DNA from 4 places in the Agrobacterium sp. LEGMi-208b genome. Region 2 is predicted to be linked to each of the others. Evidence: predicted binding sites of a transcription regulator. Region 2 holds the regulator's gene; each other region holds the start of a gene.
The links. Region 2 encodes LexA, which represses DNA repair genes until DNA is damaged. Its sites were predicted from a motif close to TGTTCNNNNTGTGTTCNG; they were not measured.
Positions count from the first base shown of each region.

Region 1: the regulator LexA is predicted to act here: its motif matches at 5,157-5,174, upstream of AC5YUO_RS08425 (helicase-related protein).
Region 3: the regulator LexA is predicted to act here: its motif matches at 4,508-4,525, upstream of AC5YUO_RS24260 (ATP-dependent helicase).
Region 4: the regulator LexA is predicted to act here: its motif matches at 2,763-2,780, upstream of recA (recombinase RecA).

Region 1 covers NZ_CM183445.1:1,704,457-1,711,766, reverse strand. The annotation lists gene holA (DNA polymerase III subunit delta) at 1-857, shown strand, start outside; gene fdxA (ferredoxin FdxA) at 930-1,268, opposite strand; gene AC5YUO_RS08430 (RNA-binding S4 domain-containing protein) at 1,427-1,843, opposite strand; gene AC5YUO_RS08425 (helicase-related protein) at 1,848-4,928, opposite strand; gene AC5YUO_RS08420 (ubiquinone biosynthesis hydroxylase) at 5,387-6,712, opposite strand; gene tesB (acyl-CoA thioesterase II) at 6,688-7,310, shown strand, end outside.
Region 2 covers NZ_CM183445.1:159,356-166,665, forward strand. The annotation lists gene pdhA (pyruvate dehydrogenase (acetyl-transferring) E1 component subunit alpha) at 1-566, opposite strand, end outside; gene AC5YUO_RS00815 (FtsB family cell division protein) at 720-1,037, opposite strand; gene eno (phosphopyruvate hydratase) at 1,378-2,652, opposite strand; gene kdsA (3-deoxy-8-phosphooctulonate synthase) at 2,802-3,647, opposite strand; gene AC5YUO_RS00830 (VOC family protein) at 3,647-4,540, opposite strand; gene lexA (transcriptional repressor LexA) at 4,753-5,475, shown strand; gene AC5YUO_RS00840 (glutathione S-transferase family protein) at 5,913-6,590, shown strand; gene AC5YUO_RS00845 (ComEC/Rec2 family competence protein) at 6,611-7,310, opposite strand, start outside.
Region 3 covers NZ_CM183446.1:2,132,651-2,139,960, reverse strand. The annotation lists gene AC5YUO_RS24285 (FadR/GntR family transcriptional regulator) at 1-664, opposite strand, end outside; gene AC5YUO_RS24280 (ABC transporter permease) at 871-1,899, shown strand; gene AC5YUO_RS24275 (ABC transporter permease) at 1,896-2,795, shown strand; gene AC5YUO_RS24270 (ABC transporter ATP-binding protein) at 2,782-3,627, shown strand; gene AC5YUO_RS24265 (ABC transporter ATP-binding protein) at 3,624-4,361, shown strand; gene AC5YUO_RS24260 (ATP-dependent helicase) at 4,655-6,721, shown strand; gene AC5YUO_RS24255 (TonB-dependent siderophore receptor) at 6,780-7,310, opposite strand, start outside.
Region 4 covers NZ_CM183445.1:2,717,746-2,725,055, reverse strand. The annotation lists gene alaS (alanine--tRNA ligase) at 1-1,382, opposite strand, end outside; gene recA (recombinase RecA) at 1,613-2,704, opposite strand; gene AC5YUO_RS13305 (carbohydrate kinase family protein) at 2,951-3,892, shown strand; gene AC5YUO_RS13300 (pseudouridine-5'-phosphate glycosidase) at 3,922-4,845, shown strand; gene AC5YUO_RS13295 (OmpA family protein) at 5,133-7,310, opposite strand, start outside.

The DNA.
Region 1 (7,310 bases), 1.5 Mb from region 2:
ATCTGCAGGGCGATCCGGGCCGTCTGCTTGACGAGGTGAACGCCATCGGCCTCTTCGGTGGCGAAAAACTCGTCTGGGTCAAAGGTGCCGCCGCGGAAAAGGCGCTGGTGGATGCGCTCCAGATTCTTGCCGAGACACCGCCAGAGGCGAGCTTTCTCATCATCGAAGCGGGCGACATCAAGAAGGGTACGGGACTACGCAAGATCGCAGAACCGGCACGCTCCATCGCCGCAATTCCCTGTTATGCCGACGATGCGCGCTCCTTGAACGCATTGATCGATCAGGAGCTCTCCGCCGATAATCTGCGCATTGCACCGGCCGCGCGGCAGAGACTGATTGAATCTCTCGGCGGCGACCGTATCGCCTCGCGCAACGAAATCCGCAAGCTGGCGCTCTATTGCCGCGGGGCCGAGGTGATCGAGGAAGACGACGTAGTGGCGATCATCGGCGATGCCAGCACGGTTTCCGCGGACGACGCCGTTGATGCCATTCTGAAAGGCGACAGAAACGCCTTTTTCCATGCGACGCAGAAGATCGTTTCTTCGAAGACCCCGATCTTCCTTGTGCTCCAGGGATGCCTCAAGCAATTCCAGCTGCTCGACCAGATGCGGGCCGAAATGGATGAGAAAAAGCTGCAGGCCGGTCAGGTCATGCAGACACTTGGACGCCACATCCATTTCCGCCGAAAACCCATCATCGAAAGAGCGCTGCGAACATGGCAGCCAGCGGCGATCGCCCGCGAGATGAACCGTCTGCAGGCCGCCATCCTGCAAAGCCGTCAGCGGCAAAGCCTGGAGGAAAGCGTGGCCCTTCTGACATTGCTGTCCACCACGCTGCAATCCGGCCGTGGCGGATGAGGCCAACAAAAAGCCCTCGCGCTGCTGCTGCGAGGGCTTTTTAATCACGGTTTCGCCATCAGACTTTAAAAATCAGTCGCCCTGTCCGGGCTCGGCAGAGAAATAGAGCTCAAGCTTGCCTTCGACGCCGTCCATTTCCTTGGCTTCCGGCATCGGGTCGCGCTTGATCGTGATATTCGGCCAGATTGCCGCATATTCGGCATTAAGCTTCAGCCATTTGTCGAGACCCGGCTCCGTATCGGGCTTGATGGCTTCGGCGGGACATTCCGGTTCGCACACACCGCAATCGATGCATTCATCGGGATTGATCGCGAGGAAATTTTCACCCTCGTAAAAGCAGTCGACGGGGCAGACCTCAACGCAATCGGTATATTTGCAGCGGATGCAATTGTCGGTCACGACATATGTCATGATGAACTCCAGAATATGCAGGCCGGGTCTGTGGGCTTCGGAACACAAGCCGTCGCCCGGAATTCAGACAGGGCAATTTCGCAAGTGACGTAATGCCTTTGCCTGCAGATAGCAAGGATAAACAATTCTGAAAAACGGGTGCGACCTGGAGGTTTATTCTAATCTTTGCTTCCGTCACTATCAGACAGAAACCTGTCGAGCGCCCTGCGCTCCTTTTTCGTCGGTCGCCCGCTGCCCGGCTCGCGCAACGCCTGCTCGAGAGGCGTCAGCCTGTCGGAAGGTTCCCGTGGCGGTGTCTCATCGTCATAGAGAAGTCTGGCTTCCTCATAGGGTCCACGCCGTGTTCCCCCTGACTTGACAACAAGCACCTTGTCCATCCGCTCGAAGCCGATCTCCAGCCTGTCGCCCGCCTTTACCACATGGCTGGACTGGCGAATGGCAATGCCGTTGACCTTGACGTGGCCCGACTGAATGTAGCTTTGGGCAAGCGAACGGGATTTGGCCATACGGGCAAAGAACAGCCACTTGTCCAGACGCTGACGCGTGCTTTCCAGTGGCTGTTCGCTGCTTCCCATAGGCTTACTTCTTCAGCTGCTCCTTGAGAGCAGCGAGCTTTGCGAAGGGTGAATCCGGATCGAGCGGCTTTTCCTTGCGTGGCGGCTTGGCTTCGAAGCGCTGCTGACCCTGCGGCTTTCCGCCACGGTCATTGCGTTCCGGCCGGTCCTTGCGCTCCCCGCGATCATGACGATCATTGTTGCGGTTGTTGCCACGGTCGGGACGGCCGCCATCGCGCTTGCGCTCGCCGTCGCCACTGCGATTGGCAGCTTCGCGGTTTGCACCGTCACGATTGTCGCGACGACCTTCACCACGACGCTCGCCCTGTTCGCGCGCGCCTTCACCGCGGCCCTGGCCGCGATTGCCGGGACGACGGTTTTCGCCACGCTGATTTTCGTTGCGACCACCCGGACGCCACAGAAGAACGGGCTTGGGCTCGGCGGCCTCCGCGCTTTCCGGCGCAGCCTCGGCAACGATAGCCTCTTCGCTGGCAGCTTCGGCAACGGGTGCCTCGACAGCTTCGCCTTCCGCAACAGCCGCCGTTTCGGACACCTGCTCTTCGGAAACCGGCTCGTGCTCCTCGGTCTCGATGTTTTCCTCTTCAGCCGTCGCCGCTTCTGCGGCAGCCGGAGCAGAGGCACCGGCATGGCTGGCGAGGAAGGCCTGCGCCTCTTCCGCCGTCACCTGATCGGCGCGATAACCAAGACCCTTCAGAATTTCTTCCATGTCGTCAAGCGTCGCGCCGAGAATGGAAAGCATGGCGGTCGTGGTCGTGAAACGGCGACCATCATAAGCACCTTCCGGGCGCGGCTGCTGGCCGGGTTTCCACTGCAGCAGCGGGCGGATGAGATCGGCCAGACGCTCCAGAATATCGATACGCACGGCACGCTTCCCAAGGAAGCGGAAACCGGCGAGCTTGTAGAACATGCGCTCGAAGCTGGCATCGGTGACGACCGACGTACGGCCGGCGGCCAGCACCGGGATGAGATCGCCATAACCCGGCTTGCCGAGGCCGTCATTCTTCAAGGCCCAGAGCAGCGTGACAAGCTCCGCCGGGGCGGGCTTGAGAAGCGCAGGCAGGAAAACATGATAGGCGCCGAAACGCACGCCATAACGGCGCATGGAGGCACGCGCATCCTGATCGAGCGACTTCACGTCTTCGGCAACGTCGCGGCGGAACAGGACACCAAGATTTTCGACGAGCTGGAACGCCAGGCCCTTCGCCAGACCCTGAAGGTCCTCGGCGCGGGAAATATCGTCCAGCGGCTTCAGCACGGTCGCAATCTGGTGATTGACGAAACGCTCGACGCGCGCCAGCGCATGATCGCGGGCATTGCCGCTCAGCTGCTCATCGGCGAGCAGGATCACCCGCGGCTTCATGATGTTGTCGCCGGCCGAAAGGCGAGCCACCGGCTCGCCCAACCAGCGAACCAGACCATCGGAGCTCAAAGCGAGATCGCCATTTCCACTGGCGTGCAGACGCGCGGCACGCGCCTCGTATTCGAGCGCAAGCGCCTTCTGCGCCGCAGCCTGCACGGCCTTCTGATCCGGCCCTTCCATTCCCGGCACCGGTGTGAACCGGAACCCGGCCAACTGGCCGACGTGATGACCTTCTACGAAGACATCACCATTTACACTGATTTCAGCTTCAAGCATCGCATTCTCTCTCAGGCGCCTCATGAGCACAGATGTCCTGCGATCAACAAAGCGTTTCGTCAACCTTTCATGTAGCGCATCGGACAATCGATCCTCGATTTCCCGCGTCTTTTCTTGCCAGTGTGTCGGATCGGCAAGCCATCCTGGGCGGTTCGATACATAAGTCCATGTTCTGATCTGCGCAATCCTCGCAGACAAGGTATCGATCTCTCCATCCGTACGGTCGGCGCGGCGCACCTGCTCGGCCATGAAATCCTCGTTCACCGCGCCACGTTTGACGAGATCGAAATAGAGCGTGGAAATCAGATCGGCGTGCTGTGCGGGGGCGATGCGGCGATAATCGGGCAGCGCGCAGGCCTCCCAGAGTTTTTCCACCCGCGCATCCGTCGTCGTCACATCGATGATCTCGGGGTAGCGCGACAGATATTCAAGCGCCTGCTGGTCGATGGCTGGCAGAGCCCTCGAAAGCCCCTGGATCGTCGGCGCGGCATCAAGGCTCGTGCGCAGATTGGCAATGGATGAAAAATCGAAGTTTTTCGTCCGCCATTGCAGCACCTTCACCGCATCGAACTGATGGGTTTCGATCCGCTCCACCAGCTCGTCGTCGAACGGATCGACACGCCCCGTGACACCGAATGTACCATCGCGAAGATGACGGCCGGCGCGGCCGGCGATCTGGCCGATTTCACCCGGATTGAGATTGCGGAACTGGTAACCGTCGAATTTGCGGTCCTGCGCGAAGGCGACGTGATCGACATCGAGGTTGAGACCCATGCCGATGGCATCAGTCGCGACAAGATATTCCACATCACCCGACTGGTAGAGGCCCACCTGCGCATTGCGCGTGCGCGGCGAAAGCGCGCCCAGCACCACGGCCGCGCCACCGCGCTGGCGGCGTACAAGCTCGGCGATGGCATAAACCTCATCGGCGGAAAAGGCGACGATTGCCGTGCGCTGCGGCAGACGGGTGATCTTCTTCTGACCGGCATAAAAAAGCTGCGACAGGCGCGGCCGCTCCACCACGGTTATTCCCGGCAGCAGCTTTTCGAGGATCGGGCGCATCGTGCCGGCACCCAGAAGCAGCGTCTCTTCCCGTCCGCGCAGATGCAGCACCCGGTCGGTGAAAATGTGCCCTCGCTCGAGATCGCCGGCCAGCTGCACCTCGTCGATGGCAACGAAAGCGGCGGTCGTCTCGCGCGGCATGGCTTCCACCGTGCAGACGGAATATTTGGCTTTGGGAGGCGCGATCTTTTCTTCGCCTGTTATCAGCGCCACATTCGGCGCACCCACCTTCTCGACCAGACGGGTATAGACCTCCCGCGCCAGAAGACGCAGCGGCAGGCCGATGACACCGCTGCCATGCGCGACCATCCGCTCGATCGCGTAATGGGTCTTGCCGGTATTGGTGGGGCCGAGAACGGCCGTGACACCGCGGCCGCTCAGGATCATGGGGCGAAAATTCAACGTAGTATCCGCGAATCGACTTCATCTGCTTGTCGTGCCGCCCGGCATCACCAATGCGGGCCGCACGCACCACACATGGCAACGCCCGCTGACAAAGGCAATAGGCCTCATCCGTAAAGTAGCCAAGGAGGAATCCGCCAATGATTTTTCTGTACAGATTCAGTGACTTGAAGGTCCAAAAAGAATCCGGCAAAAATGGAATAGATTCGGCTGCGGAACAGTCTGCGAACGAATCGAATACGAATCGCTGACTCCACAGGATTCAGCTTTTGTTCTCCGCAATATCTGGGTGGTGAGGATGCGGCCCATACCAGATTATGAATCCGGATAAGTCCTTGGCCGGATTCGGCTTTACGGTAAAGCCGCCGGGCAGAAAATACCGGAATCGGCTGTCAAGCGGCAATCCCGGAAAAGCTTATCCAAAACATCCACGAAGGATCGGATCAGAGCGCCTCGCCGGCAAGCAGACGCGGCGCATTCGCATCCGTCGTGCCGGCGGCCTGGCCGATGAAATAGGATTTGAGACCCGGCAAACGATCCACCACGCCCAGACCGAAATCGCGCATGATGCGGATGGGGCCGACATCGTTGGAGAAAAGCCGGTTCAGCACATCCGTCGTCACGCCCATGCGCAGCGTGTCGAAACGACGCCAGGATTGATACCGCTCCAGAACGTTGAGGGAGCCGATATCGAGGCCGAGACGGTCCGCCTCGACCACGGTTTCGGCAAGCGCCGCCACATCCTTGAAACCGAGATTGAGGCCCTGTCCGGAAATCGGGTGGATGCCGTGCGCCGCATCGCCCGCAAGCGCAAACCGTGGCGCAACGAAGGAGCGCGCCAAAGTCAGACCGAGCGGAAAAGCACGGCGGGGACCAACGGGACGGACGGGACCGAGCTTGTGGCCGAAGCGGCGCTCCAGCTCTTCCTCGAACACCAGATCGTCGGAAGCGACCAGCCTGTCGGCGTCGGCCTTGCGTTCGGTCCAGACGAGCGAGGAACGGTTCCCCTTGAGCGGCAAAATGGCGAAAGGGCCGGAAGGCAGGAAATGTTCTTCAGCACAGCCCTCATGCGGCCGCTCATGTTCGACCGTGGTGACGATGCCGGACTGGTCGTAATCCCAGCGCACGGTTTTGATACCGGCCATGTCCCTCAGCGCCGAGCGAACCCCGTCACAGGCAATCAGCAACCGGGTTTCGAGCGACGATCCGTCGGAAAGGTTTATGGCCGTCGATTGCGGCCCTGCGGTAAAGCCTGAAACGCTGAGACCATGGCGCATTTCGACACCGAGGCGCTCGCACAGGCCTCGCAAGGCACCCACCAGAGCGACGTTCGGAACCATGTGGGCAAAAGGCCTGCCCGCTTCCACCGCGCCATCGAAGGTCAAAAACACAGGGCGGACCGGATCGGCGGTCTTCGAATCGGTAACGATCATCTTGTGGATCGGCTGAGCCTCGGGCTCGATCTCGTTCCATATGCCGAAGACATCGAGCATGCGCGTGGCCGCGGCAATGATGGCGGAGGCGCGCATATCCTTCTTCCAGACGTCCTCGGGAGCGGCCTCGACCACCTGCACATCAAGGTGCGGGGCCGCCTGCTTGATTGCGACAGCAGCGGAAAGACCGACATATCCGCCGCCTGCAACTACCACGTCCAGCATCACGCTTCTCCTCAAATCTTGTGCACGCATCATCGGCGCACTATAGACCATGTGACGTCTTCCTACAGCCGGAGCAGGCCGAAAAAATGTCGCATCCCTCGCAAACGTCAGACCCGATGGCCAATCTCATCGCCACGCTCGATCTCGAGAAGCTGGAAGAGAACCTCTTCCGGGGCGAAAGCCCGCAGATCGGCTGGCAGCGGGTTTTTGGCGGCCAGGTCATCGCGCAGGCCCTGATCGCCGCGCAAAGGACCGTGGATGACGACCGTTTCGTGCATTCGCTGCATGCCTATTTCATGCGCCCCGGCGATCCGCTGGTGCCCATCGTCTATCAGGTGGAGCGCATCCGTGACGGCGCAAGCTTCTGCACCCGCCGCGTGGTCGCCATCCAGCATGGAAAAGCCATTTTTTCCATGTCGGCCTCGTTTCAGATTTTCGAGGATGGTTTCGACCATCAGATCAAGATGCCGGATGTGACACCGCCCGAGAAGCTGATGAGCGAGGAACAGATGCAGGCGGCCTTCCTTGCCAAGGCGCCCGCTTCCATCCGCAAATACTGGAGCAACAAGCGGCCGATCGAGATCAGGCCGGTTTCGCTGACCCATTATATCTCTAAGGAAAAGCTGGAGCCGCAGCAGGATATCTGGGTCCGCGCCGTTGGCGACGTGCCTGCTGATCCGCGCCTGCAATCGGCCATCCTCGCCTATCT
Region 2 (7,310 bases):
AGAGCAGCCATGTTGAAGCTCTCGTAGACCTGGCCCTGGTTGGCCGCGCCGTCACCGAAATAGGTCACGGAGACATTGTCGTTGCCGCGATATTTGTTGGCGAAGGCGAGACCGGTTCCAAGCGAAACCTGCGCGCCAACGATGCCGTGGCCGCCGTAAAAATGCTTCTCCTTGGAGAACATGTGCATGGAGCCGCCCTTGCCCTTCGACAGGCCGCCCTTGCGGCCTGTCAACTCGGCCATGACGCCACGCGCGCTCATGCCCAAGGCGAGCATGTGGCCGTGGTCGCGGTAAGCGGTGATAACCTGATCGCCTTCCTTCTGCGACATCTGCATGCCGACAACGACGGCTTCCTGGCCGATGTAGAGGTGACAGAAACCACCGATGAAGCCCATGCCGTAAAGCTGGCCTGCCTTTTCTTCGAAACGGCGGATCAAAAGCATTTCGCGGTAAGCGTGAAGCTCTTCGTCCTTCGAGAAGTCCGGGCTGTTCTTGCCGGTGAATTCGGTTGCGGACTTTGCCGTGGTCTTGCGGCCGGATACGGTCGCTGGTTTTCGCGGCGCCATTCATCCCTCCCTGAGTTGCCGTTTGAATGGATAGAGTGGCGCGTACCATATGCAAGAAAATGCCATGCAGCAATGCTTTAAACGCATGGCACATATTCACGCTAAGATGCTGTGAATAAATCAAAAATGTTAAATTAACCTGATTTCGGTTAATTAGAAATATGTGTTCATGATGACGATTTCATCCGTGCGGGACATATTCAGCTGGTAGCGGGAAATCTCGTCGATCATGTCGCGCTCAAGCGAACCGTCGCTCAGCAATTCCACCTGCCGCTCCAGCGCCACGCGCGCCTGCGTCAGCTTGGCAAGCTCAGCCGTCCGGGTAATACGCTGCCGCTCCAGCCGCTCCGTCGCCTGCAGGCCGAAGTCGCCATGGATGGAATGATAACCGAAATAGGAAAGAAAAGCGATCGTGATGGCCGGAACGATCAAACGGCCGAATCGTCTTTTTTTATGATGTCTGGTCCACATGCCGGAGAGAAGCCTTAAAACGCATAACCTTTGAGTCTCAAGACTAAGCCGGATTGTTTAACTATCCGTTGACCTTAAATTGCAATCGGCAAGTGGGCATGAAAAAGCCCGCCGGAGGGCGGGCTGAAAAAGGCGGCGATGTCAGATAAATCTCGTCATGCCGGACTTGATCCGGCATCCAGCCACGGCGCGTCTGCGCCGTGAGAGGAGTCTCTCGCGATCAAGGACTTGATCGCGCTGGACCCCGGATCAAGTCCGGGGTGACGGAGCGAGGATGGTATCCATCGCCCCTCAAACGAGCCCACCAAGCTGGCGGAAGACATCGCGGAATCCGGGCGAATTACCCGCGCAGGATCGAACGACCGGCGTAAGCAGCCTGCGGGCCCAGCATTTCCTCGATGCGGATCAGCTGGTTGTACTTTGCGAGCCGGTCGGAACGGGCAAGCGAACCGGTCTTGATCTGACCGCAGTTCGTGGCAACGGCGAGATCGGCAATGGTGGAATCTTCCGTTTCGCCCGAACGGTGCGACATGACGGCGGTGTAACCGGCCTTGTGCGCAGTTTCGACCGCATCCAGCGTCTCGGACAGCGAACCGATCTGGTTGACCTTGACGAGGATGGAGTTGGCAACGCCCATCTTGATGCCGTCACGAAGACGCGCCGAGTTGGTGACGAAAAGATCGTCGCCGACCAGCTGGCACTTGTTGCCAATCAGATCGGTGAGCGCCTTCCAGCCGTCCCAGTCGTCTTCAGCCATGCCGTCTTCGATGGAGATGATCGGATATTTGGCAACGAGTTCGGCCAGATATTCAGCCATCGCGCCGGATTCCAGCGTGCGGCCTTCGCCTTCGAGAACGTATTTGCCATTCTTGAAGAATTCCGTCGATGCACAGTCGAGGCCGACATACATGTCTTCGCCCGGACGATAACCAGCCTTTTCGATCGACTTCATGATGAAATCGAGTGCTGCCGGTGCGCTTTCGAGACCGGGGGCAAAACCGCCTTCGTCACCGACATTGGTGTTGTGACCCTGAGCGGACAGTTCTTTTTTCAGCGTGTGGAACACTTCCGAACCCATACGCACGGCTTCGCGGATGTTTTCCGCGCCAACCGGCAGGATCATGAATTCCTGGAAGTCGATGGGGTTATCGGCATGGGCGCCGCCATTGATGATGTTCATCATGGGAACCGGCAGCAGATGCGCGTTAGGGCCACCGACATAACGGTAAAGCGGCAGGCCGGACGCTTCAGCCGCAGCCTTGGCGACGGCAAGCGAGACGCCAAGGATGGCGTTGGCGCCGATGCGCGACTTGTTCGGCGTGCCGTCAAGCGCGATCATCGTCTGGTCGATCTGGATCTGGTTTTCGGCATCGAAACCGCCGATGGCGTCGAAGATTTCCGTATTGACGGCTTCTACCGCCTTTTCCACGCCCTTGCCGAGATAACGCTTGCCGCCATCGCGCAGCTCAACCGCTTCATGCGCGCCGGTGGAGGCGCCGGACGGAACGGCCGCACGGCCCATGGAGCCGTCTTCGAGATAGACATCGACTTCAACGGTCGGGTTGCCGCGGCTGTCGAGGATTTCGCGCGCGATGATATCGGTAATGGCAGTCATGGTCTCTCCCTTGGGAATGGAACAGATATTTTCCGTCGCCTGTCTTAGACGATGGCGAAGAAATTACAATGACGGCGGGCGGCAGAAACGGCCCGCCCGCCATTAAAATCGATTGGCACGGACCGTGCCCGCCGTAGCGCCCCCGCCCCTCAGGCTTTGGTGATGGCGTCGAAAGCAAGCAGCTTTTCCAGCAGCTTCGGCATGTCCTTCAGATGCACCATGTTGGGGCCATCGGACGGTGCATTGTCCGGGTCCTCATGGGTTTCGATGAAGAGGCCTGCGACGCCGACAGCAACCGCCGCCCGCGCCAGAGTCTCGACGAATTCGCGCTGGCCGCCCGTTGAGCCGCCCTGCCCGCCCGGCTGCTGAACCGAATGCGTGGCGTCAAAGACAACAGGCGCACCGAGCGAAGCCATGATCGGCAAGGAGCGCATGTCGGAAACAAGCGTGTTGTAACCGAAGGAGGCGCCGCGCTCGCACAGAAGCACATTCGGATTGCCGCTCTCATTCAGCTTGGCCAGCACGTTTTTCATGTCCCAGGGGGCGAGGAACTGGCCCTTCTTGACATTGATGACGCGGCCGGTTTTCGCGGCGGCGACGAGAAGATCGGTCTGGCGGCTGAGAAAGGCCGGGATCTGCAGCACATCCACCACTTCGGAAACGATGGCGCACTGTTCTTCGGTGTGAATGTCGGTCAGAACAGGAAAGCCGAATTCCTTCTTGAGATCGGCGAAAACCTGCATGGCGCTCTCAAGGCCGATGCCGCGCTTGCCGGAAAGCGAAGTACGGTTCGCCTTGTCGAAGGACGACTTATAAACGAGCCCGATCCCCAGCTTGTCGCAAAGCTCCTTCAGAACGCCAGCGATCATGAAGGCATGTTCCCGGCTTTCCATCTGGCAGGGGCCGGCGATCAGGGAAAATCGCTCTGTATTGGAAAAGGAAACCGAATTGGCGCCGTCGCCGGCGGTGACTTTGAGATTGTTCGTAACGCTCATCATTTTTCCTCGAAGGCGAAGGCAACGCCCTGACCGGGTGCTGCGGACACCACCAGACGGCCGTCCGCTTCTGCGCTGGAGACGCCATTAGCAGTAAGCACCGCTTCTGTCACGGCAAGATCGTCAACGGAAAAGACGATGCCCGCGCCGTGCAATCCGCCGCCGCTCCACTTATTGGCGTTCACGGGGGCATTTACGGGTTCATCGCCGAAGGCCGGTTTTCCGGTTAGTCTTATGCGTGCATTGCCGGTTGCGAAAACCACATCACCATCCGCAGACAGCGTGCCGGCACAGCCAAAAACCGTTTCGATCAGCCGGGGCGAATCCACATCACCGCCGTAAGACAGCACGATCTCGCATAGCCCGGTAGTGCCGTTGGCATGCCGCTCCAGCGCCACGCGGTCACCCGGCAGGGCCTGCAGCCGCTCACAACTAAACAGGAAGAAATCCGCCGCCGGCCCACTTGCCGCAAAGGCGAGCCGAAAGGCCGCCTCGCTTTGCGAACCGTCCGGCATCTTGACCGGACGTGAAAATTCGAAGACTTCGCCCGCCGAAAAACCGGAGGCAACGAATCTGCCATGATCGGCCAAAGCGTCCTCCGTCGCGGCGACAAGAGCGGAAAACCCCTCCTCTCCGGCATGATTGCGGAAGGCATGGTCCCTTGCGGTGAACACATCTCCCCTGCCGATTGAGGCGATATACTTATCCGGCTCAGCAATTGCTAGGGGCTCCAGATAGGTGCCGTCTGAGAAAAAAACGCAGGCATTCTGGGTGCCGAAGGGGTGGAGAGCGGTGGGCGCGACCGTGAATCCAAGGCTCGCAAGGCGATCTGCGGCAAGCGTAAGGACCTTCACGGGCAGAACGAGGTGGTCGACACGGTGGGGCTTCGTCATTGTCGTGCTTCCTGCTTGTCAAGTCCGGCAGGACCATGCCGAACAGTCCGGACCGCAGAAAAGCACAATTGTGCGCTTTCAGGCAAATCATCAAAACAACAGATAGCGGCTTCACGAAATTTTAGGGGATTGCGGAACACATATGGAACATATAGTGTTCGTTCTGTATTTGTTTCGCGACTTCAACGACGATTCTCAAGGGTGTTTTCCTCATGCTCACGCGCAAACAGCAGGAATTGCTTCTCTTCATTCATGAAAGAATGAAAGAGTCCGGCGTGCCGCCCTCCTTCGATGAAATGAAGGACGCACTCGATCTTGCCTCCAAATCCGGCATCCACCGGCTGATCACCGCACTCGAGGAGCGCGGCTTTATTCGCCGGCTACCTAACAGGGCGCGGGCGCTGGAAGTGATCAAATTGCCGGAGGCCTACACGCCGGGTGCGAGGCCGCAGCGCGGCTTTTCGCCGAGCGTCATCGAGGGCAGCCTCGGCAAGCCGAAGACGCCGGAACCGGCCCCCGCCCCCAAGGCGCCAGCCAATGATCTCGGCGGCGCCGTCACCGTGCCGGTCATGGGCCGCATCGCCGCCGGTGTGCCGATTTCCGCCATCCAGAACAACACACATGATGTGGCCGTGCCGGTCGACATGCTGGGTTCAGGCGAGCATTACGCACTTGAGGTCAAGGGCGACTCGATGATCGAGGCCGGCATTTTTGATGGCGATACCGTCATCATCCGCAACGGCAATACGGCCAATCCGGGCGATATCGTCGTGGCGCTGGTGGATGATGAAGAAGCGACCCTGAAGCGTTTCCGCCGCAAGGGAGCCTCCATCGCTCTGGAAGCGGCCAATCCCGCCTATGAGACCCGTATTTTCGGACCAGACCGGGTGAAGATCCAGGGTAAGCTGGTTGGGCTGATCCGCCGTTATCATTAATTGGCGGCCTTTTTTCGCTGTGAGCGTCATCGGAAAGATGACGCTCCCTTTGAAACATCGCGGTTTGCCCGCTGGAACGATGCGGCTTTGCAGAGGTAAAGAGAGATCATCCAGAGGATCGGCGCGTCTTTTGTCGTGAAGGGTGGTTCCGGCTTCATGCCAGATGTTTTCGTTGTGGTGCAGGCTGCGGCAAAATGGGAGCTGGTTGAGACCATGGACAATGGGCATCCTTCGTTTCGTTAAGCAGGTATGCAGGTTATCAGTCTCTTCGCGGAGTGTTCCGCTGTCGGTCTCCGGGCGGTGACGTGGATGTCGGTCCTTCTCCCTGCCCTCACCTTCCCATTTATCAATGCGGCTTATGGGAGCCATGGATTATTTGCGATATTCCAAGGCCCATCCGCCGTTATAGAAATGCGCGTCATATCGGGGAGCACGCCATGTACGATCTTTATATCGCCAACAAGAACTATTCCTCATGGTCGCTGCGGCCCTGGATATTGATGCGCACGCTCGGCATCGCCTTCGATGAAAAACTCGTTCCCTTCGGCGAAGGCGTTTCCTTCTCTACCTTTTCCCCGACCGGCAAGGTGCCCTGCCTTGTCGATGAGGGCGTGACGGTTTGGGAATCGTTGTCGATCGCCGAATATCTGGCGGAAAGACACCAGGGCGTCTGGGCGAGCGACAAGCAGGCAAGGGCCTGGTCTCGTTCGGCGGCGAGCGAAATGCATGCGGGTTTTTCCTCGCTGCGCAATCTCTACCCCATGTCGGTCGGCATTCGCGTAAAACCGAAGGGTGGCGATGCCGGGCTTGCGGCCGATATAAAGCGCATCGATGCGCTGTGGAGCGAAGGTCTCGCGAAATTTGGCGGGCCTTATCTTGCGGGCCAGAAATTCACGGCGGTCGATGCCTTCTTCTGCCCGGTGGCCTTTCGTTTCCAGACCTATGGGGCGGAACTTTCGCCCGCGGCAAAAGCCTATTGCGACCGGCTGCTTGCCCTTCCCGCCATGCGCGAATGGTACGAGGCCGGACTGAAGGAGACATGGCGCGACGCGGCGCATGAAGAGGAAATCGGCGGGATCGGCGATATGACCGCGGATTTGCGCATCAAGGCCTGACGATCCATGCTGGCGGCACTTTATTGCGATGCCGCCAGCAACCGGGTCACGGCATCAGGCAGGTCGTGTTCAAAGCGGCCGCTTTTCCAGTCGTAATAGCGATGTTCGCTCCAGGGCCTGTCCATTCGGGCGATTGCGGCGCCCAACCTGCCGACCACCCCTGCCTGATCGCTGTCTGCGAAGTCCAGCTCCAGCGAACCGAGCCGCCGCAAAATATCGCGGTTCAACAGGAGCGCGCCCGAGCGGCATTGGGAGAAGGAGGTTCTGCGAGAGACTATAACGATATCGGCGATATCGCAGGCCTTTCCAGCAAAGCGGCCGTCTTCCAGAACGATGATCCATTCGCCGCTTCCCGCGCGCGCTGCGCACCATATGCCTTTGCTGCAGGTAAAAACACCGGCTTCGGCGTCTCTAAGGGCCACCGTCATCCGCCGGGCGACAGCGCTCATCTCTTTCGGATCGAGCTTCGCCTTCGTGGTCAAAGCCACTTTGGTTGTCGTGGTCTCGCTCTTGAGAAAGACCGGCGGCACAGGCTGTTCCGGCAAAAGCAGCGCCCTTTGCCACTGACCATAAACGAAACCCTGCGGCTGAGCTTTTGTCGTGTAGACTTTGCCGTCCGCCAGCAGCGCCACCAGCTCGCCATCCTCATGAACGAGCAGATCAGGCGGGTTGCGATAGGCCGCGGCGGCCGACAGGCCAAAGGCGAGGAACAGAAACGGC
Region 3 (7,310 bases), on a different replicon from region 2:
GTTCACGCATGGCTTTTCGCGCCGCGTCGGGATCCTGCTCGACGATGGCGCGCAGGATTGCCTCGTGCTCGGCCTGCACTTTGCGAAGATAATTCGCGTCACCGGTTTCCGGCAGCGTCGGGAACTGCCCGCGCGGGATCGAGCGCGAACCGAACTGACGCAGGGCCTCCAGATAAAAGCGGTTATTCGTGGCGATCGCGATGGCCGTGTGAAACTCGTAATCGGCATCGACGGTGGTCTCGCCCGCATCGATGGCGCGAGCCATTTTCCGGTGCGCCGCAGAGATTGCCGCCTCCTGCTGGGCCGTGCGGCGATAGGCGGCGATTGCCGCCGCCTCCCCTTCCGTCGCAAGCCGGAACTCCAGCATCTCAAGCGTTTCCGCGATGGTGCCGACTTCGGACTGCGTCAGTTTCACGCCAGCCCATTCACTGGCATTGCTGACAAAAACCCCCTTGCCCTGGATGGGAACGACATAACCGGCGGAACGCAGATCGGCAATCGCCTCGCGAACCACGGTGCGGCTCACGCCATAGCTGCGTTCAAGCTCCGGTTCCGTGGGAAGCTGATCACCGTTTTTCAGTTTTCCACTGCGAATTTCTGCGCTGAGATTATCGATGATCTGTTGTGCCCGCCTCTCCCGCGGCCTCGCCCTGTCGCCCATCATGCCACTCTTCCCTCTTGCAGAATACGAATCCCTTCGCTACTCATATGATGACATGGCTGCACGTCATATGTTTTCATGTTAGCTCAGGGAGGAGTTGGGATGAAGTACCATCAAGAGTTTTTGCAATGGAGAATTGCGCGTCTGCCGCGAGCGGCGTGTGAGGGCTCCACAGCTGACGGATTTCTTACAGGGAAGTGCGACCGGCAATGACGGAAATCTCACTACGCGGGCTTGGACATCGTTTCCTGCAATTGATCGTCAGCCTCTTCATCCTGCTCTGCATCACCTTCATCATCGGCCGGGTCATGCCCACCGATCCGGTGGGCGCGATCGTCGGCGAACTTGCGGACCCGAAAGCCTATGAGGCGATGAGGGCGCGGCTCGGCCTCGACCTGCCGCTTTACCAGCAGTTCTTCATCTATCTGCGCGGCCTGCTGCATGGCGATTTCGGCATTGCGATCCTCACCGGCAACCCGGTGACCCGCGATCTGGCGCAGGCCTTCCCCGCCACCTTCGAGCTCGCCACGCTGGCGATCATCATCTCGACGGTTATCGGCGTGCCGCTCGGCCTTGCCGCCGCGCTCTTCCGCGATACCTTCATCGACAAGTTCGCACGCGTTTTTGCGCTTGTGGGACATTCGATACCGGTCTTCTGGTTCGGCATCGTCGGGCTGGTGATTTTTTACGCGAACCTCAACCTTGTCGCAGGCCCCGGCCGGGTCGATGTCTTCTACGAAGGCCTTGTGGAGCCGAAGACGGGATTGATGCTCGTCGACAGCCTGCTTGCGGGCGAGACGGAAATCTTCTGGAACGCGCTTGGACACATCATCCTGCCGGCCATTATCCTTGCCTATATGGCCATGGCCTATATCACCCGCATGACGAGGGCCTTCACCCTCGAACAGCTCAGCCAGGATTATGTCATCGCGGCACGGGCAAAGGGCGTCAGCCCCGCACGCACCATAACCCGCCATGTGCTGCCCAACATCGCCGTGCAGCTCATCACCGTTCTGGCGATCTCCTACGGCAACCTGCTGGAAGGCGCCGTCGTCACGGAGATCGTCTTTTCCTGGCCCGGCATCGGCCAGTACATGACGAATGCGCTGCTCATCGGCGACATGAATGCAATTCTGGCCGCCACGATCGTCATCGGCTTCATATTCATGTTGCTCAACTTCCTCGCCGATCTGGCTTATACAACGCTGGATCCCCGTACACGGGAGGCCGCACGATGACCGATATCGCGCATAACAATACCGTCGATCGTCCCGGCGCCCTTTCGCGCCTGTCGACCACCACCGTGCGGACACTTCGAAAGCTCGGCGACGAACCGCTTGGAATGTTCGGCTTCGCCATTCTGGCCATTCTGGTTCTGGTCGCCATTTTCGCTCCGCTGATTGCGCCTTACGATCCTGCCCGGCAGGCGCTCGAAAACGCGCTTCAGCCTCCCAGCTGGGCGCATCTGGCCGGAACCGACGAATTCGGCCGCGACATTTTCAGCCGGCTCGTCTACGGCACCCGCATCACCATCCAGACCGTCTTGTCGGTCTCGATCATCGTCGGTCCGATTGGCCTTGCCATCGGCGTGATGGCCGGTTTCTTCGGCGGGCGCACCGATGCGATCCTGATGCGCGCGACGGATATCGTCCTGTCCTTTCCCTCGCTCGTGCTGGCACTTGCCTTTGCGGCCGCCATGGGCGCCGGCCTCGGGACGGCGATCATTGCGATCTCGCTGACGGCATGGCCGCCGATTGCGCGTCTTGCCCGGGCGGAAGCGCTCGTCGTGCGCAATACCGATTACGTCGCCGCCGCCCGTCTCTACGGTGCTTCGCCGCTGCGTATCCTGTTTCTGTACATTGCGCCGATGTGCGTTCCCTCGGTCATCGTTCGCCTGACGCTGAACATGGCGGGCATCATCCTGACCGCCGCTTCACTCGGCTTCCTCGGCCTCGGGGCGCAGCCGCCGCTGCCGGAATGGGGTGCGATGATCTCCAGCGGCCGCAAATTCATGCTCGATTACTGGTGGGTCGCCGTCATGCCCGGCATCGCCATCCTGCTGACGAGCCTTGCCTTCAACATCGCCGGCGATACGCTGCGCGACCTGCTGGATCCGCGCCATGCCCGTTCCTGATAGCTCCCCCATCCTCTCGGTTCGCGACCTCAATGTCCGTTTCGGCCGCAACACCATTCCCGCCGTGTCCAACGTCAATTTCGACGTCGGGCGCGAAAGGGTCGGTATCGTCGGTGAATCCGGCTCCGGAAAATCCACCACCGGCCGGGCCGCCATGCGGCTCCTGCCGAAAAGCGCGACGGTGACGGCGGAGAAGATGGACTTCCTCGGCGAACCGCTGCTCACAAAGTCCGAGCGGCAGATGGGCGCGATCCGCGGCAGCGAGATGGCGCTGATCATGCAGGACCCGCGTTATTCGCTGAACCCGGTGCTGCCCATCGGCAAACAGGTGGCGGAGGCTGCCGAACTGCATCTGGCGCTGACCGGCAAGGCGGCGCGAGATGCCGCCCGCGACATGTTGCTGCGCGTGCGCATCAACGATCCCGAGCGCGTCATGGCGCTTTATCCGCACCAGATATCGGGCGGCATGGGACAGCGCGTGATGATCGCCATGATGCTGCTCGCCAAGCCGAAGCTGGTCATCGCCGACGAACCGACCTCGGCCCTCGATGTCAGCGTCCGCAAGGACGTGCTTCTGCTTCTGGACGAGATGGTGCGCGAGAATAATTCCGGCCTGATCCTCATCAGCCATGACATCCGCATGGTTGCGGCCTTCTGTGAGCGCGTGCTGGTCATGTATGGCGGGCGCGTGGTGGAAACGCTGACGAAGCTGGAAGATGCCCAGCATCCCTATACGCGGGGCCTGATCGCGGCCATGCCCGATCCCCGCAATCCGGTGCGGCGTCTCAAGGTGCTGGATCGTCAGGCCATCGACGCGGAGGTGATGCGATGATCACGGTAGACAAGCTCGACGTCGTTTACGGCGCCAAGGAAAAACGCAACCACGTCGTGCGCGGCGTCAGCCTCACGGTCAACAAGGGTGAAACCCTTGGCATCGTCGGCGAGAGCGGCTGCGGCAAGTCGACCTTGCTGCGGTCGCTGGCCGGGCTGGAAGCCGGCTGGACCGGCTCGATCAGCTTTGACGGCAAACCGGTCGGCAAGACCCGCAGCCGCGACGAACTGAAACTGGCCCAGATGGTGTTTCAGGATCCCTACGGTTCGCTGCATCCACGCCACCGCATCGGCCGGGCTCTGGCCGAACCGATCCGCGCCATGGGGCTTGGCGATGGCTGGTCGAAGGTTCCGGCTGCCCTGCAGCAGGTGGGCCTGCCCGCATATTTTGCCGAGCGCTTCCCGCATGAACTTTCCGGCGGCCAGCGCCAGCGCGTGGCAATCGCCCGCGCGCTGATCCTCGAACCGCCGATCCTGCTGCTCGACGAGCCGACATCGGCGCTCGACGTCTCCATTCAGGCGGAAATCCTGAACCTGCTTGCCGACCAGCGCGAAGAACGCGACCTCACCTTCGTTCTCGTCAGCCATGACCTCGCGGTGATCGCCCATATGTGCGACCGCGTGCTAGTGATGCAGAACGGCGATTTTGTCGATGAGCTGACCAAGGCCGATCTTGAAGCGGGCGTTACCCATGCGGCCTATTCAGGTGAGCTGTTCGAAAGCAGTTTCCTGTAACGGTCACCCCACAACGGCCATATCGGGCGGCCCATCCACGGCCGCCCGCCTTCCCGCCCGCCAGCCGACAATCGCCGGCAGGGGACGAGCAACCTTTTGGGCCGATAAATTTCACCACCGACCGCCTTCAAACCACCGGAACAATGCGTTCAGCATTTGTTCTGGATTGCTGTTTGAGTCTTTGCTAATCATTGCGACGACAGGGCAGACAATGGCCGGACATTCCGACGACTGCCATCTCTGAACAAGGTTCTCACCCGTGGGGACAGGCAGGTTATCTAAGGATTGCTGGCATGGCGGTTGCCTATCTGGAAAAGCTCAACGAACAGCAACGCAGGGCGGTGGAGCATGGCGTTGGGCTGGCAGACGGACACACGGCCGGGCCGCTACTGATCATCGCCGGGGCCGGTTCGGGCAAGACCAATACGCTCGCCCACCGTGTTGCGCATCTGATCGTGAATGGCGCCGATCCCCGCCGTATCCTGCTGATGACGTTTTCGAGGCGTGCGGCCACGGAAATGTCGCGGCGGGTCGAGCGTATCTGCAAACACGTTATCGGGGCGAATTCGGCGATCATGACCGATGCGCTGGCTTGGTCCGGCACATTTCACGGCATCGGCGCGCGCCTGTTGCGCATCTATGCCGAGCAGATCGGGCTCAACATCGATTTCACCATCCACGACCGCGAGGATAGCGCCGACCTGATGAACCTCGCCCGGCACGAGCTGGGTTTTTCCAAGACCGAAAGCCGCTTTCCAACGAAGGGCACGTGTCTTGCGATCTATTCGCGGGTGGTGAATTCCCAGACGCCGCTCAAGGAGATATTGCGCCAGCATTATCCCTGGGTCGCCAACTGGGAGAGCGAACTTAAAGAACTGTTTGCGGCCTATGTCGAGGCCAAGCAGGTCCAGAACGTGCTCGATTACGACGATCTTCTGCTCTATTGGGCGCAGATGGTCAGCGATCCCGTTCTGGCTGATGATATCGGCAACCGCTTCGACCATGTGATGGTCGACGAATATCAGGATACCAACCGGCTGCAGGCCTCGGTGCTGATGGCGCTCAAACCCGGCGGCCGAGGATTGACCGTGGTGGGTGACGATGCACAGTCGATCTATTCGTTCCGCGCCGCGACGGTGCGCAACATCCTCGATTTTCCGGCCTCCTTCAGCCCGGCGGCCGACATCATCACGCTTGACCGCAACTATCGCTCGACGCAGCCGATCCTGGCGGCCGCCAACGGTGTCATCGATCTGGCGCGCGAGCGGTTCACCAAGAACCTCTGGACCGAGCGGCAGTCGCTGGAGCGCCCGAAACTCGTGACGGTGAAAGACGAGACCGAGCAGGCGAATTTCATCATCGACCAGATTCTCGCCAACCGCGAAACCGGCATGACGCTGAAACAGCAGGCCGTGCTGTTCCGCACCTCCAGCCATAGCGGGCCGCTTGAAGTGGAACTGACCCGCCGCAACATCCCCTTCGTCAAATTCGGCGGTCTGAAATTCCTCGACAGCGCCCATGTGAAGGACATGCTGGCCGTGCTGCGCTTCGCACAGAACCCGCGCGACCGTGTCGCCGGCTTCCGGCTGCTGCAGATGTTGCCCGGCATCGGACCAAAGAAAGCCGGCAATATTCTCGATGCGATCGCGACAGACCCCGAGCCTCTGCTTGCCCTTGCCGAAATTCCGCCGCCGCCGAAGACCGGCGACGACTGGACAGCCTTCACGCAGATGCTGGTGGGCCTGCGGCAGGCCCCGAATGACTGGCCGGGCCAGATCGGTCAGGCGCGGCTGTGGTACGAACCGCATCTGGAACGCATCCATGAGGATGCGGACACCCGCAAGGCCGATTTGCTGCAGCTCGAGCAGATCGCCGGCGGCTACCCCTCGCGCGAGCGCTTTCTGACCGAGCTGACGCTCGATCCGCCGGACGCCACCAGCGACCAGGCGGGCGTGCCGCTGCTCGATGAAGACTATCTCAGCCTCTCCACCATCCATTCGGCAAAGGGCCAGGAATGGCGTTCCGTCTTCATCCTGAATGTGGTCGATGGCTGCATCCCCTCCGATCTCGGGGTCGGCACCACCCAGGAGCTGGAGGAAGAACGCCGGCTGCTTTATGTCGCCATGACGCGCGCCAAGGACAGTCTGTCGCTGATCACGCCGCAACGTTTCTTCACCGGCGGGCAGAACCAGCAGGGCGACAGGCATGTCTACGCCGCCAGAACCCGCTTCATACCGGCGACATTGCTGCAATTCTTCGAAACGGCAACCTGGCCACTGGTGTCGGCTGCCGCTTCCGAACGCAGCGCGCAGCAGATCCGCATCGATGTAGGCGCACGCATGCGCGCCATGTGGAAATAAAAAGCGGGGCATTCACCCCGCTCTCATGACTTGTGATTGTTTCCGGTCGACGCTGCCGTCAGAATTTCACGCTGGCCGTCAGGCTGACATTAAAGGGCTCACCCACGACATTGGCATAGCTGGTGGAGCCGATGGACGAGGTGTAATAGGTCTTGTCGAAGATGTTCTTCAGATTGAGCTGCAGCGTCACCGGCTTTTCGAACTGAAGCGTATAGGTGGCGAAGGCGTCGAAGACCGCATAGCCCGGCAGATTATAGGAATTGTCATTGATGCCCGCGCGCTCACCCACCGCCCGGACGCCGCCGCCGATGCGCAACGTATTGCCGTTCGGACCGACCTCGCCGACATCATAGGCGAGGAAGAGCGAGCCGGTGTGGCGCGCCACATTCGGCAGGCGTTTGCCGGCATAGGTGGGATCCTCGAGCACGAGCGCATCCGTATAGGCATAACTTGCGATGAGATCGAGATCGTCGGTCAGGCTGCCGGCAATATCGACCTCGACACCGCGCGAACGGACGAGGCCGGCGGCCTTCACCGTGGAGACGCCGCCGACATCTTCCGAATAGGCGACATTGCGCTTGCGGGCGTT
Region 4 (7,310 bases), 480 kb from region 2:
TCGTAACCGAGGAACTCGGTCGCGCCGAGTTTTTCCTTGAGCTCGAACCAGATCGTCTCGGTCGCCTTGTCGCCGGAGCCGGCCCAGTGCGAGCGGGCTTCGGCCTTCTGGCGCTCCATCGCATCGGTGAAGCCGGAAATATCGACGCCAATTTCGCGGGCACGCAGCGCGTCCTGCGTCAGGTCGAGCGGGAAGCCATAGGTGTCGTAAAGCTTGAAAGCGGTTTCGCCATCCAGCATGTCGCCCTTGTGCAGGGTCGAGGTGGCATCGGACAGCAGCGACAGGCCGCGTTCCAGCGTCTTGCGGAAACGGGTTTCCTCAAGCTTCAGCGTCTCGGAAATCAGCGCCTCGGCGCGCACGAGTTCCGGATAGGCGCGGCCCATCTGCTGCACCAGTGCCGGCAGCAGCTTGTAGATCAGCGGCTCGCGCGCGCCGAGAAGCTCGGCATGGCGCATGGCACGGCGCATGATGCGGCGCAGAACGTAACCACGGCCTTCATTCGACGGCAGGACGCCATCGGCGATCAGGAAGGCGGACGAGCGCAGATGGTCGGCGATGACCCGGTGGCTGGCGCGCTTTTCGCCTTCGGCCGGAACGCCGGTCGCTTCCACGGAAGCCGCAATCAGCGCGCGGAACAGGTCCGTATCGTAATTGTCATGTTTGCCCTGCAGCAGCGCGGAAATGCGCTCCAGACCCATGCCGGTATCGATCGACGGACGCGGCAGGTCGATGCGCTCTTCCTTCGTCAACTGCTCATATTGCATGAAGACGAGGTTCCAGATTTCGATGAAACGATCGCCATCCTCTTCCGGCGAACCGGGCGGTCCACCCCAGATGTGATCGCCATGATCGTAGAATATCTCCGAACAGGGACCGCAGGGACCGGTATCGCCCATCGCCCAGAAATTGTCGCTGGTCGGAATGCGGATGATGCGGTCGTCGGAGAAACCGGCAATCTTCTTCCAGAGGTTAAAGGCCTCGTCATCGGTGTGATAGACCGTAACCAGTAGACGGTTGCGGTCGATGCCGAACTCTTTGGTGATCAGGTTCCAGGCATGGGTGATCGCCTCTTCCTTGAAATAATCGCCGAAGGAGAAATTGCCGAGCATTTCGAAGAAGGTGTGGTGACGGGCGGTATAACCGACATTGTCGAGGTCGTTATGCTTGCCGCCAGCGCGCACGCATTTCTGCGCCGAAGCGGCCGTGGAATAGGGACGGCTTTCAAGACCGGTAAAGACGTTCTTGAACTGCACCATACCTGCATTGGTGAACATCAGTGTCGGATCGTTGCGCGGCACCAGCGGGCTGGAGGGCACGATCTCGTGTCCGTTCTTCTTGAAGTAGTCGAGAAAGGTCGACCGAATTTCATTCACACCGCTCATGCCCACACACCGCTCACAGCTGGAGTCCATCACCGCCACCCCGAAGGATGGCTATATTGCAAAATCACTGGCTTTTATCGTCCGCACCCGGCCCTGTCCAGCCATGGAGGCGAAGCAAGACATATAGGCAAGGAAAAAGGGTCGCGCGAAGAAAAATCGCACGACCCTTTTGATCCATATCGGCTCGGCAAAGTCTCCGGGCGGCGATGCCCGGACCTTCGCGGAAGGTATCAGCCCTCGTCGCTGCCGTCGTCGCCTTCGCCGGCGTCCGGGCCGCCATTCTGCAGGAAGCGGTCGGCAATCAGACCGGCATTCTGGCGCAGCGCCAGTTCGATCTCATTGGCCGTATCCGGATTGTCGCGCAGGAAGGTCTTGGCGTTTTCACGCCCCTGCCCCAGACGCTGGCTGTTATAGGAGAACCACGCGCCGGACTTCTCGACGATACCGGCCTTCACGCCGAGATCGACCAGCTCGCCGGTCTTGGAAACGCCTTCGCCATACATGATGTCGAATTCCACCTGCTTGAAGGGCGGCGCCATCTTGTTCTTGACGACCTTGACGCGCGTCTGGTTGCCGACAACCTCTTCGCGCTCCTTGACGGCGCCGATACGGCGGATGTCGAGGCGCACGGAGGCGTAGAACTTGAGAGCGTTACCACCCGTCGTCGTTTCCGGCGAACCGAACATGACGCCGATCTTCATGCGGATCTGGTTGATGAAGATCACCATGCACTTCGACTTGGAGATCGATGCGGTCAGCTTGCGCAGCGCCTGGCTCATCAGACGCGCCTGAAGACCCGGCAGGCTGTCGCCCATTTCGCCTTCGATTTCCGCCCGCGGCGTCAGTGCCGCAACGGAGTCGACCACGAGCACGTCCACCGCGCCGGAACGCACCAGCGTATCGGTGATCTCAAGCGCCTGCTCGCCCGTATCCGGCTGCGAGATCAAAAGGCCCTGCAGATCCACACCGAGCTTGCGGGCATAGACCGGATCGAGCGCATGTTCGGCGTCGACGAAGGCGCAGATGCCGCCCTTCTTCTGGGCTTCCGCAATCGTCTGCAGCGCCAGCGTCGTTTTACCGGAGCTTTCCGGACCGTAAATCTCAATGATACGCCCCTTCGGCAGACCGCCGATTCCGAGCGCGATATCCAGGCTGAGCGAACCCGTCGAAACGGTTTCCACTTCCACCACATTTTCATTGGAACCGAGCTTCATGATCGATCCCTTGCCGAACGACCGTTCGATCTGGGAGAGCGCCGCTTCCAGTGCCTTGCTTTTATCCACCGATTTATCCTCTACGAGACGCAAAGAATTTTGTGCCATCCGAACCACCTTTAGGTTATTGAAGCCGCACAGGCAATGAAGCAGTATGGAAACGGTATGTACTCTATTTGTTCTCATTTCGCAAGGCTGAGCCAGCACATTGAAAACAAATAGCGATAAGTCGTTTGTTCTGCTTTCGTTTTTCCGTGCCGGGCCCATAGCCGCAAACCGGATGCGAGGTCAGGAAGACATCAGTTTAGGCCGAATCGTCCGGTCTTTCCATCCGCCAGAGAGGGAAATACACGCGTGAAGAAAATACTCGTTCTGGGCGGTGCGCATATCGACAGGCGCGGCATGATCGAGACCGAGACGGCGCCCGGCGCGAGCAACCCCGGCTCCTGGATGGAAGAGGCAGGCGGCGGCGGTTTCAACGCCGCGCGCAATCTCTCCCGCCTCGGTTTTCAGGTCCGCATCATCGCCCCGCGCGGCGGCGACGTGACCGGTGAGGCGGTTGCGGAGGCCGCAAGGCAGGCAGGCGTTGAAGATACGCCCTTCACCTTCCTCGACCGCCGCACGCCAAGCTACACCGCCATTCTGGAGCGTGACGGCAATCTGGTCATCGCGCTGGCCGATATGGACCTCTACAAGCTCTTCACGCCGCGCCGCCTGAAGGTGCGGGCGGTGCGCGAGGCGATCACGGCGAGCGATATCCTGCTCTGCGACGCCAATCTGCCCGATGATACGCTGACGGCGCTCGGCCTCGTCGCCCGCGCCTGCGAAAAGCCGCTCGCGGCCATCGCCATTTCGCCCGCCAAAGCGGTGAGGCTGAAAGCGGCGCTCGGCGATATCGACATCCTCTTCATGAACGAGGCGGAAGCCCGCGCGCTGACCGGCGAAACGGCGGTCAATGTGCGCGACTGGCCCGACATCCTGCGCAAGGCCGGGCTTGCCGGCGGCGTCGTCACCCGCGGCGCAAGCGAAGTCGTGGCCTTCAACGGCACGGAAAAAGCCATCCTCCATCCGCCCCTCATCCGCGAGGTAAAGGATGTGACGGGGGCGGGCGACGCCATGGCGTCGGGTTATCTCGCCGCCATCGCCGAGGGAAAGACGATTGGGGAAGCGTTGAGGCAGGGCGCGGCGGCAGCGGCCATTACCGTGCAGTCCCCCTTCGCCACCTCCCAGGACCTATCAAAAGACAGTGTCGACGCCATGTTGGGGCTTGTTCCCCAGGCGGAAATGCTGGCATGAACCCGCTTTTAAAAACTGGAACAGATGAAATGACCCGCCCCATCTCCCCGCTCCTGCCCATCGTCTATTCTGAGGAAGTCGCCGCCGCCAAGCAGCGCGGTGCGCCGATCGTCGCGCTTGAATCGACCATCATCACCCACGGCATGCCCTATCCCGGCAATATCGAGATGGCGGAAAGCGTCGAACAGATCATCCGCGATCAGGGTGCGGTTCCGGCAACCATCGCCGTCATTCACGGCACGCTGCATATCGGCCTTGAGAAAGACCAGCTCGACGCGCTGGCCCAGACCACCGACGCCATGAAGGTCTCGCGCGCCGATATCGCCTTTGCGATCGCCGAGCGCCGCACCGGCGCCACCACGGTGGCCGCCACCATGATCGCCGCCGCCCGCGCCGGCATCCGCGTTTTCGCCACCGGCGGCATCGGCGGCGTGCACAAGGGCGCTGAAGAGACCTTCGACATCTCCGCCGATTTGACCGAGCTTGCGAAAACCGGCGTCATCGTCGTCTGCGCCGGCGCCAAGGCGATCCTCGATCTTCCGAAGACGCTTGAAGTTCTCGAAACCAATGGCGTACCGGTCGTCACTTTCGGCTCGGAAGAATTCCCGGCTTTCTGGTCGCGCTCCTCCGGCCTGCCGAGCCCGCTCTCGCTGAACAGCCCGGCGGCAATCGCCAATTTCCAGGCGACCCGCGAACAGCTGGGCATCGATGGCGGCATGCTGGTGGCCAATCCCGTGCCGGAAGAGGACGAAATTCCGCGCGAGGAGATGGAAATCTACATCAACCGTGCAATCTCCCACGCCGAGCGCGACGAAGTCACCGGCAAGGCGGTCACGCCCTATCTGCTCGGCGATATCTTCCGCCTGACGGATGGAAGGAGCCTTGAGACCAATATCGCGCTGGTGCGTAACAATGCGCAGCTTGCGGCTGAGATCGCGGTCGCGCTGAACTAACCGCCGGGATTGGGATCATTCTCAAATTTGCGGGCGATGGCAGGGTTCGAAAACCTCTCCTCCGTCATGCCGGACTAGATCCGGCATCCAGCCACGGCGCGTCTGCGCCGTGAAAGAGTCTTTCGTGATCAAGGACTTGATCACGCTGGACCCCGGATCTGGTCCGGGGTGACGGATTGCGGATGATCCAACTTCGTCAAACGCTTCGGCGCTGGGGACATCGTAATCAACAAAAAAGGCCCGGAAAGCTTGCGCTTCCGGGCCTTCGTTTTTCCTGCCGAACCCGATCAGTTCTGCGCGACCGGCTTCACCAGCGGCGTCACGCGGCGGATGGTGACGCGGCGGTTCTGTTGTTCCGGGCCGAGCGTCTGGACCTTCAGGTAACGCTCACCATAACCCTGCGTCGCGAGATTTTCCGGCGGGATGCCATAAACATCGGTCAGCACGTTGGCGACGGAGGCGGCACGCTCGTCGGAAAGAACGAGGTTGCTTTCATCCGAACCGACGGCATCGGTATGGCCTTCGATCAGGAAGGTTTCCGCCGGGTTCTTTTGCAGCGCCTTGTTGATCGCGTCGGCCACCTTGCGCAGCGAACGGGCCTGCGCCATCGGAATTTCGGCGCTGCCGGTCGCAAAGGTGATCGTATCGAGGTCGATACGGCGCACCTTGTCACGGATACGGGCCGAATAACGCACTTCATCCAGCGAGTAGACGCGCTCCACCGGCTCGACCGGCGGCTGCTCCAGGAAGCGATAATAATCGCGGTCCGGATCGCTCGACGTGTCGATGATGTAGTCCGTCACGGGAATGCGCAGACGCATCGGCGGCAGGTCGAGGCCCGGATCGCGATAGACGTAATCGCGATCAGGATCATCCATCAGTTCCGGCGCATAGAACAGCACATATTCGCGGCCCCGATCGTCGATGCGCGAGCGCTGGATCACGTCGCCATAACGGTTGCGGATGGTCACCACCTGCGTGCCGTCACGGCGCTCCACGGTTTCGCGGACACGGCCGCCGGGCAGACGCTCGTAATAGGGCTCGCCGCCATCGCGGATGAAGCGCTGATTGTCGTCGCCGCGTACCACGACGCGGTCGCCGAACTGCAGGATGATCGGCGCATCGCGGTCACGGTCACGCGGACGACCTTCGCGCGGCTGCCACTCGCGCACGCCTTCCGGCCGCTCATATTGCGGGCGACGGTCGACACGCTCGCCCTGCTGGGAGGTGATGGCCTCCATCTTGACGGGCGGCGGCGGGGCCTTGCCTTCGGCGGCGCCGGCACGCTGCGCCTCGGCATCGGAGGTCGGGACCTTGACGTCACCGGCCTGCTCGCGCTCGCGGCGACGTTCCTCACGGGTCTGGCGGTTGCCGGAGCGTTCCACTTCCTTGTCGCTGTCGAGAACGGCGGCGCCCTTGTCGACCGGCAGAATGACGGTATCGGCGGTCTTGGACGGGTCCTTGGCGATTGCCTTGGCCTTGTCCAGTTCCTCCTTGCTCATCGGCGGTGCTTCCGTCTGGGGAACGGCGACCTGATTGGGAACGGGCTCGCCGGCCGGCGCCTGTCCGGTCGTCGTACCGCTCGGCGGCGGTGTCGGCGCACCTGGCAGCGGCGCTGCGGGCTCGGTTCTGCCCTGACCCTCTACCGGCGGCTGTTCCGAAGGCTGGCGGCCCGGTGCAGGGTTGGGCTGGGCTTCAGGTGCCGGCGGACGCGCGGGCGTTGGCGCTTCGGTCGGAACCGGTGCTTCCTTCGCGGCGGGCTCGGGGGCGGCCGGCTTTTTCTCCGGAACGGCTTTTTCGGCCGGCTCGGCTTTCTGTTCCGGGGCCTTTTCCTCTACCTGTGGCTTCTTGCCGGGTGCCGGTTCGCGGGGCTTGGCCGGCTCACCGGCATTTTCAGGCCGTGCTGCGGGCTCCTGTTCAGCGGCAGGTTCCTTGGCGCGCTCCTTGCGCGGACGCTGCTCGCCCTCACCTGCGGGCTGCTCGGCCCGTTCCGGCTTGCGCGGACGTTCCTTCGGCTGCTCTTCGGCAGGCGCGGCTTCGGGCGCGGCCTCCCGCTGGCGTGCCGGGCGCTGTTCGCCCTCGCCCTGCGGCTCCTGAGCGCGTTCGGGTTTGCGGGGACGCTCCTGCGGCTGCTCGGCCGGCGCGGGCTCCGGGCGAGCCTCACGCTGCTGCTGCGGTTCCCGCTGGGGTTCGGGCTGCGGCTCACGCTGGGGTTCCCGTTGCGGCTCAGGGCGCGGTTCGGGGGGTGCGGCTTCGCGCTTGGGCTCCGGTTCAGGCGGCGGCTCCGGCGCACGCTCCTGTCTCTGCGGCTCGGCCTGCGGCTGCGCCTCTTCGGCCTGCTTGCGCCGCTTGCGCAGTTCCTCTTCCGGGTTCGGTTCTTCCGGCTGCGCCTGCGCCAATATAACCCGACCGGTCGCAGCATCGCCGGGAAGCGCCTGCGACACGGGCGTCTGCGTCCGCGCAGC